DNA from 3 places in the Arthrobacter sp. BK1 genome. Region 1 is predicted to be linked to each of the others. Evidence: riboswitches for the same ligand, from Rfam matches in the RefSeq annotation. Region 1 holds a riboswitch; each other region holds the start of a gene.
What was found. Region 1 has a riboswitch for S-adenosylmethionine ahead of metX (homoserine O-acetyltransferase MetX). Riboswitches for the same ligand answer to the same signal wherever they lie in the genome.
Positions count from the first base shown of each region.

Region 2: linked by a shared signal. The riboswitch ahead of AC1MCA_RS07500 (cobalamin-independent methionine synthase II family protein) and the one ahead of metX (homoserine O-acetyltransferase MetX) in region 1 are both predicted to bind S-adenosylmethionine.
Region 3: linked by a shared signal. The riboswitch ahead of AC1MCA_RS11790 (DUF1737 domain-containing protein) and the one ahead of metX (homoserine O-acetyltransferase MetX) in region 1 are both predicted to bind S-adenosylmethionine.

Region 1 covers NZ_CM155263.1:781,369-783,622, forward strand. Annotated here, with positions in the region: gene metX (homoserine O-acetyltransferase MetX) at 55-1,170, opposite strand; SAM riboswitch class IV at 1,183-1,297, opposite strand; gene AC1MCA_RS03545 (bifunctional o-acetylhomoserine/o-acetylserine sulfhydrylase) at 1,367-2,254, opposite strand, start outside.
Region 2 covers NZ_CM155263.1:1,694,010-1,696,263, reverse strand. Annotated here, with positions in the region: gene AC1MCA_RS07500 (cobalamin-independent methionine synthase II family protein) at 1-1,137, opposite strand, end outside; SAM riboswitch class I at 1,150-1,256, opposite strand; gene AC1MCA_RS07495 (adenylosuccinate synthase) at 1,533-2,254, shown strand, end outside.
Region 3 covers NZ_CM155263.1:2,601,163-2,603,416, reverse strand. Annotated here, with positions in the region: gene opgC (OpgC domain-containing protein) at 1-244, opposite strand, end outside; gene AC1MCA_RS11795 (hypothetical protein) at 374-892, opposite strand; SAM riboswitch class IV at 1,018-1,133, shown strand; gene AC1MCA_RS11790 (DUF1737 domain-containing protein) at 1,147-1,404, shown strand; gene AC1MCA_RS11785 (rhodanese-like domain-containing protein) at 1,401-1,811, shown strand; gene AC1MCA_RS11780 (O-succinylhomoserine sulfhydrylase) at 1,812-2,254, shown strand, end outside.

The DNA of each region.
Region 1 (2,254 bases):
ATCTGCAAAAATGCACAGGCCTCCTGGGCCTGGCCGCTCCGTCAGCCGGCTACGTCAGCCGGCGAGGTGCCGGCGGAGCGGTCCGCTGAGCTGGCCGATTTCCGTGAGGAAGCCGTCATGGCCGATAGGAGCCTGGATCACGTGCACGTCCACGTCGCCTGGAAGGGCATCAGCCAACTCACGGGACTGGGACGGGAAGTAGAGCCGGTCGCTGTCCACTGCGGCCACAAAGAACCTGGCGGTGGCACGGCCAAGCGCCTCCTCAAGGGAACCGCGGCCGCGGCTGATGTCGTGACTCATCAAAGCGTCCGTGATGGCGATGTAGCTGTTGGCGTCGAACCGCCGCACGAGTTTCGTGCCCTGGTGGTCGAGGTAGCTTTCCACCTGGTAGCGGCCGCGCGTCCCCAGCGCTTCAGCCTGCAGCGGCGATTCGGCAAGCTGGGCTGACCGTCCGAACCGGCCATGGAATTCAGCGGCCGAACGGTAGGTGATGTGCGCGATGCGCCGTGCCAGTGCCAGTCCGTCCTCGGGGAGCGGGCCACCGTAATAGTCGCCGTCGTTGAAGTTGACGTCCTGGCGGATTGCCAGGGTCTGCGCCTGGGCAAACGCGATCTGTTCGGCGGTGCTTGCTGCGCCGACCGAAATAACGGCACAGCGTTGCACGCGCGCGGGGTAGGTGACCGCCCATTCGAGCGCACGCGCGCCGCCCATGGAGCCGCCCAGCACGGCAAACCAGCTGCCGATGCCCAGCGCATCTGCCAGCCGGGCCTCAGCCGCTGTGGTGTCGCGGAGGGTCACCAGCGGGAAACGGGACCCCCAGGGTTTCCCGTCAGGGGCTTCCGAGGACGGCCCGGTTGAGCCATAGCAGCCGCCCAGGATGTTGATGGAGACCACAAAGAACCGGTCAGTGTCCACCGGTGCGCCGGGTCCGGCGAGCTGTTCCCACCAGCCTTCCTCGTCGCTGTCCCCGCGGGTCACATGGGTGCTTCCGGTCAGGGCGTGCTCGATGAGGACAGCGTTTGAACCATCGGCGTTCAAGGTGCCCCAGGTTTCATAGGCCAGGGTGACATCCGGGAGGTAACCGCCGGCTTCCAGCTGCAGTCCGCCGATGGAGGCATAGCGGACAACCCCGTGTCCGGGGGCCGCTGTTCGGGAAATCGTTATCGTCATGGCAGGACCTTTTCTACGCGCTTGCCCGCCGTCATTTGACCGGCAGGCCAGGTCCTCACCCGGGGCACCCCACCGCGGAGGAGGGTTGCCGGCCAGCAAGCCGGGGCTGTCACTGGCACTCATGACCTGCTTCGAGTGTACGAAATAGCCGGCGCCGGACGCTAAGCCTGTGACAGGTTGTGACTTCCGCGGATATTCACTGCCCGCCGCCTCCTGCCCCGATGGCCGCTTCTGCCGCGCTTTTGGCGGCACGGAAGCCGGCTTCGAGGTCGGCGAGGATGTCATCGATATGCTCGATGCCCACGGACAACCGGACCAGCCCCGGGGCGACCCCGGCAATGGCTTGCTGCTCAGCCGAGAGCTGGCTGTGGGTGGTGGAGGCCGGGTGGATCACCAGGGAACGCACATCGCCGATGTTGGCCACGTGCGAGTGGAGTTCCAGGGCGTCCACGAAGCGTTTTCCGGCCTCGGCTCCCCCGGCGACGGTGAAGGCCACCACGGCTCCGGTCCCCTTGGGCCCGTACTTCAGGCCCCGCTCGTACCAGGGGCTCGAGGGCAGCCCCGCGTAGGCGACGGATTCGACGTCGTCCCTTGCCTCGAGCCACTGCGCCACAGTGTTGGCGTTGGCGACATGCCGCTCCACGCGAAGGCTGAGTGTCTCGATGCCTTGGGCGATCAGGAAGGCATTGAAGGGGGATACTGCCGATCCAAGGTCCCGGAGCAGTTGCACGCGGGCCTTCAGGATGTAGGACAGGTTGGCGCCCAGGGCACCGTCCGCCCCGAGATCCCGGGCGTAGACCAGGCCGTTGTAGGTGGGGTCAGGAGTGTTGAAGCCCGGGAACCGCTCCGGGTCCTTGCCGAAATCGAAATTGCCCGAGTCCACAATCACGCCGGCAATTGCGGCGCCGTGGCCGCCGAGGTATTTGGTGGCGGAGTGCACCACAATGTCCGCGCCCCACTCAATGGGGCGGATCAGGTACGGCGTGGACAGCGTGCTGTCCACGATCAGCGGGACGCCTGCCTCATGCGCCACCGCGGAAATTCCCTCGATGTCGAGTACGTCCTGTCGGGGGTTGGACACCAC
Region 2 (2,254 bases), 910 kb from region 1:
GTGGACGCGGCCGCCCAGCCCGCAGTCTGTGGATGCGATCACGTTCTCGCGGCCCACCACCTCGGCGAAACGGACTATCCGGTCCGCCACCAGGTCAGGGTGCTCCACCACGTTGGTGGCGTGTGAGACCACGCCGGGAATGATGACCTTGCCCTCGGGCAGTTTGGTCTCCTGCCAGACCCGCCATTCGTGCTCGTGACGGACGTTGCCGGCCTCGAAGGAGTACGCTCCGGCGTTGACCTGCAGCACGGAGCCGATAATGTCCGCCAAGGGAATGTCGGTGGTGTGCGGACCGTGCCAGGAACCCCAGCAGACGTGGAGGCGGATCTGTTCCTGGGGCAGGTCACGCAGGGCCCAGTTGGTGGCCTCGACCCGCAGCTGGATGAACTTGAGGTAGTCCTCCAGCGTCGGCTCCGGGTTGATCTGGTCCCAGCTTTCCGCCAGGGAAGGATCGTCGAGCTGGACGGTCAGGCCGGCGTCGATGATGGCCTTGTATTCCTCGCGCATCACGTCTGCACAGGCGTAGAGGAGTTCTTCATCGGACCTGTAGTAATCGTTGGCCACGCGTGCACAGGACCCGGGGGACAGGGATGCCACAAAACCCTGGGTGAGGCCGGTGGCGGCCAGCCCCTTCTTCAGGTTGGTGACATCGGAGTTCACCAGATCCTGTCCTGTGTAGGTCAGCGGCCCGGTGATCTTTGGCTGGGAAACGCTCTTGCGGTGCGCCAGGATCCCGGAGGAAGGATCGGTGTAGGCGTCATTGAAAGCCAGGCGGTCGCGGCGGTCAGGGAATGAGGTCAGCACAATGTGTCCCGGGGACGAGCGGTGCACGGTGGCGTCCTTCCACCGGTCCACGTCTGTCGGTTCCAGTCCGCCGAGCCTCGCGAACGAGTAGTTCCACCATGCGCCGTAATCCACCGAAGTGGACATGGTGTGCCCGAATTCTCCGTCGTTGGGGATGTCCACCCCGAGGTCCTTCTGCCGCTGGACGACGTCCACCACCGACGATTCGAGCAGTTCGAGGAATTCCGGGGTGATGCCTTCGGTTTCCTTCGCGGCGTTAGCGGCGATCAGCTCCGGCGTGCGGGGCAAGGAACCTGCGTGGGTGACCTGGATGTGGTCAGTGTTGAGCGACATGGGGAATTTTCCTTTCCATCGGTCCTGGCAGTAGCACCTGTGCCGGCAGGAAAATCCCTGCGCATGCGCGGTTGCTGCGGCGTCAACGATCCAGGTCTCTCGGCCGCTCCGGATGGGTACTCTCACTTAATGGCATCTGCACGGCCCGGGCAAGTCAGGGCCGGATTGTTTCGCGTGTGGGCCCTGCCAGGCCGAACGAGTGGAGAAACTCCGTCATCGGCTAAACTTGGGTGGTAAGAGCCCCGAACTCTTGCGTGGCAGGGCGTCCTAACCGTTCCCGCCAGGCTGTTGCCTTCGGGGCGTTCTCATGAACGGCGCCGTCCTTCGGTGAACCGTCCGGCGTACCGCCGGCGGGTCAGCCCGGAGTACGGCCCGAACGAATGGGGGAGGATCCCATGCCAGCAATCGTGATCGTAGGAGCCCAGTGGGGCGACGAAGGAAAAGGCAAGGCCACAGACCTTTTGGGTGGCCGCGTGGACTACGTCGTTAAGCCCAATGGTGGCAACAATGCCGGGCATACCGTCGTCGTAGGCGGTGAGAAGTATGAGCTCAAGCTCCTTCCGGCCGGCATCCTCAGCCCCAACGCGGTTCCCATCATCGGAAACGGCTGCGTGGTGAACCTGGAGGCTCTGTTCCAGGAAATTGATGGCTTGGAGGCCCGCGGTGCGGACACCTCCAAACTGCGCGTTTCCGCCAACGCCCACCTGGTAGCGCCTTACCACCAGGTCCTGGACAAGGTCACGGAGCGCTTCCTCGGCAGCCGCGCCATCGGCACCACGGGCCGCGGCATCGGCCCGGCATACATGGACAAGGTGGCCCGCCTGGGCATCCGCGTCCAGGACGTCTTTGACGAATCCATCCTCCGCCAGAAGGTGGAAGGCTCGCTGCGCCAGAAGAACGAACTCCTGGTCAAGGTCTACAACCGCCGCGACATCGAGGTGGAGGAGATCGTCAGCTACTTCCTTTCCTTCGCCGAGCGCCTGCGCCCGCTGGTCATCGACAGCACCTTCGTCCTGAACAAGGCGCTGGACGAGGGCAAAGTAGTGCTCATGGAGGGCGGCCAGGCCACGTTCCTGGACGTGGACCACGGGACGTACCCGTTCGTCACCTCGTCCAA
Region 3 (2,254 bases), 1.8 Mb from region 1:
CCGCGGGGGTAGCCCCCAGCCGTTCGGCAAAGGATTCGGCCGAGTCCTGGCCCCATTCGAGGACAGCGCCCAGCAGGGGCTTGCCCTCCTCCGGAGCCGGTTCGGGCCCGGTGGCTGCGGCAGCACCGGCAGGCAGGAGGCTGAACAGGAGGAGCAGCGCCGCGAGGAACGCTGCAGGCAGCGGGCTGCGGAAACCGGGCGCGGCCGACGGCGGCACGCGTCTGAGTACGGTGGCTTTTGGCATGCTGGTGTGGACCCTCCCCCAGGACGGCTTATCAGTGATGGCGGCCAGTGCCCCCAGCGAAGACTCTATCGTCCCGGCAGGTCCGGGCCGCCGGGCGCGTTCCGGCCGGCCGGTTTGTCATGACCGGCCTTAGCCGGCCAGGATCACCAGCGGCACCAGGCGCTCCGCACACGAGACCCGGACCAGGGCCTGAGGCCCGGACGCCACCCTGTTATTGACTCCGGTGTCGTCGCACCAGTCCACGCCGTAGGGGTAGGCCGACACCCCGGCCTGCCCGGCGGCCATTGCTGCCGGAACAGTGAACACGAAAGTGAAGCCGCCGTCGTCGGTCATGGGGGCCAGTTCCTCCAGCACGTTGACGCCGGCAGCGTCCCGGACCGTCACCTGGACCCTGGCGTCCGCACCGTAGCGTGCATCGCACCTGGTGTCCTGCGCGCGGACCGTGACCTCGTCTCCGGGCCGGGCTTCGGCCGGCGAAACGGTATACGTGGGCGGCATGCAGGGCGGCGGACCTGCAAGGTCCCGGCAACCGGCCAGCCCGGCTACTGCCGCCAGGATCGAAGCGCTGCACAGTGCCGCGGCAGTCAACCGCATGCCGGTTCCCTTCGCGCGCGGCGTCCTCGTATCTCCCCCGCTGCTGTCCCCCATGGCCTGATTGTCCCGCCCGGATGCTGGCCGGAGAAGCACGCGCAGGTTACGAAAATCCGGATTGGTTACGGAACATGACGACGGCGGCGGTGCGGCCGGGTGGGCCGGATGTTACGTTTTTGGGGAGTAATGAGAACCGGCGCCAAGCCCTGACTGGCCGGTCGGCAACCCTCCCTTTCGCGGCGGGGTGCCTCAGGTGAATACTCGGCATATCGACCCATTCGAGCTGCAAGCGTGAAAGAAGGAGTTCCGTCGTGTCTGACGCCCCCGCCCCTGAAGAGAAACTGTTGTACCGGCTCATTACGGGACCGGATGACAGGTCCTTCTGTGAACGGATTTCCACCGCCCTGGCCGAAGGGTATGTCCTGCACGGCAGCCCGGCCGCAACGTCCAACGGCGGCAAGGTGATAGTTGCGCAGGCCCTCATCCTCCCGGCAGCCATCGCAAGCGCTGACGCCGCCGTCGCCACCGCTGTGGACGATCTCGATTTCGACGGCGAGGGCCACGCATGAGCTACGCCGGAGACCTCACCCCCCAGGAAGCCTGGGCCAAGCTGGAACAGGGCGCCATTCTGGTGGACGTCCGCACCGAAGGCGAATGGGCACACATCGGCATCCCGGACACCAAAGCCACCGACAACGATCCCCTGTTCATTCAGTGGACGTTCCCGGGCGGGATCCCCAACCCGGATTTCCTCACCGACCTCACCCAACAGGCACCGGAGGACCCAGCCACCGAGCTCGTGTTCCTCTGCCGTTCGGGCCAGCGGTCCATCGCCGCAGCCATCGCCGCGACGCAGGCCGGCTTCACCTCCTTCAATGTCCTGGAGGGTTTCGAAGGCGAGCCGGACCGCTACGGCGAGCGCACCGTCAACGGCTGGAAGAACCGCGGCCTGCCCACCAACCTCGGAAGCAACTAAGTGACCTTCAACAAAGATGCCGCCGGCTGGAGCCCTGACACCCAGGCGGTCCGCGGCGGACTGGACCGTACCAATTTCCAGGAGACCACCGAGCCGGTGTTCCTGAACTCAGGCTTCGTTTACGAATCCGCAGCCGCAGCCGAACGCGCCTTCACCGGTGAGGACGAACGATTCGTCTACTCCCGCTACGGCAACCCCTCCGTGGCCACGTTCCAGGAGCGGCTCCGCCTGCTGGAGGGCACGGAAGCCTGCTTTGCGACGGCGTCGGGCATGTCCGCCGTTTTCACCGCCCTGGGTGCATTGCTGGCAGCCGGGGACCGGGTTGTGGCCGCACGCTCACTGTTCGGCTCCTGCTTTGTGATCCTGAACGAAATCCTGCCGCGCTGGGGCGTGGAGACGGTGTTCGTGGACGGCCCTGACCTGGACCAGTGGCGCGAAGCCCT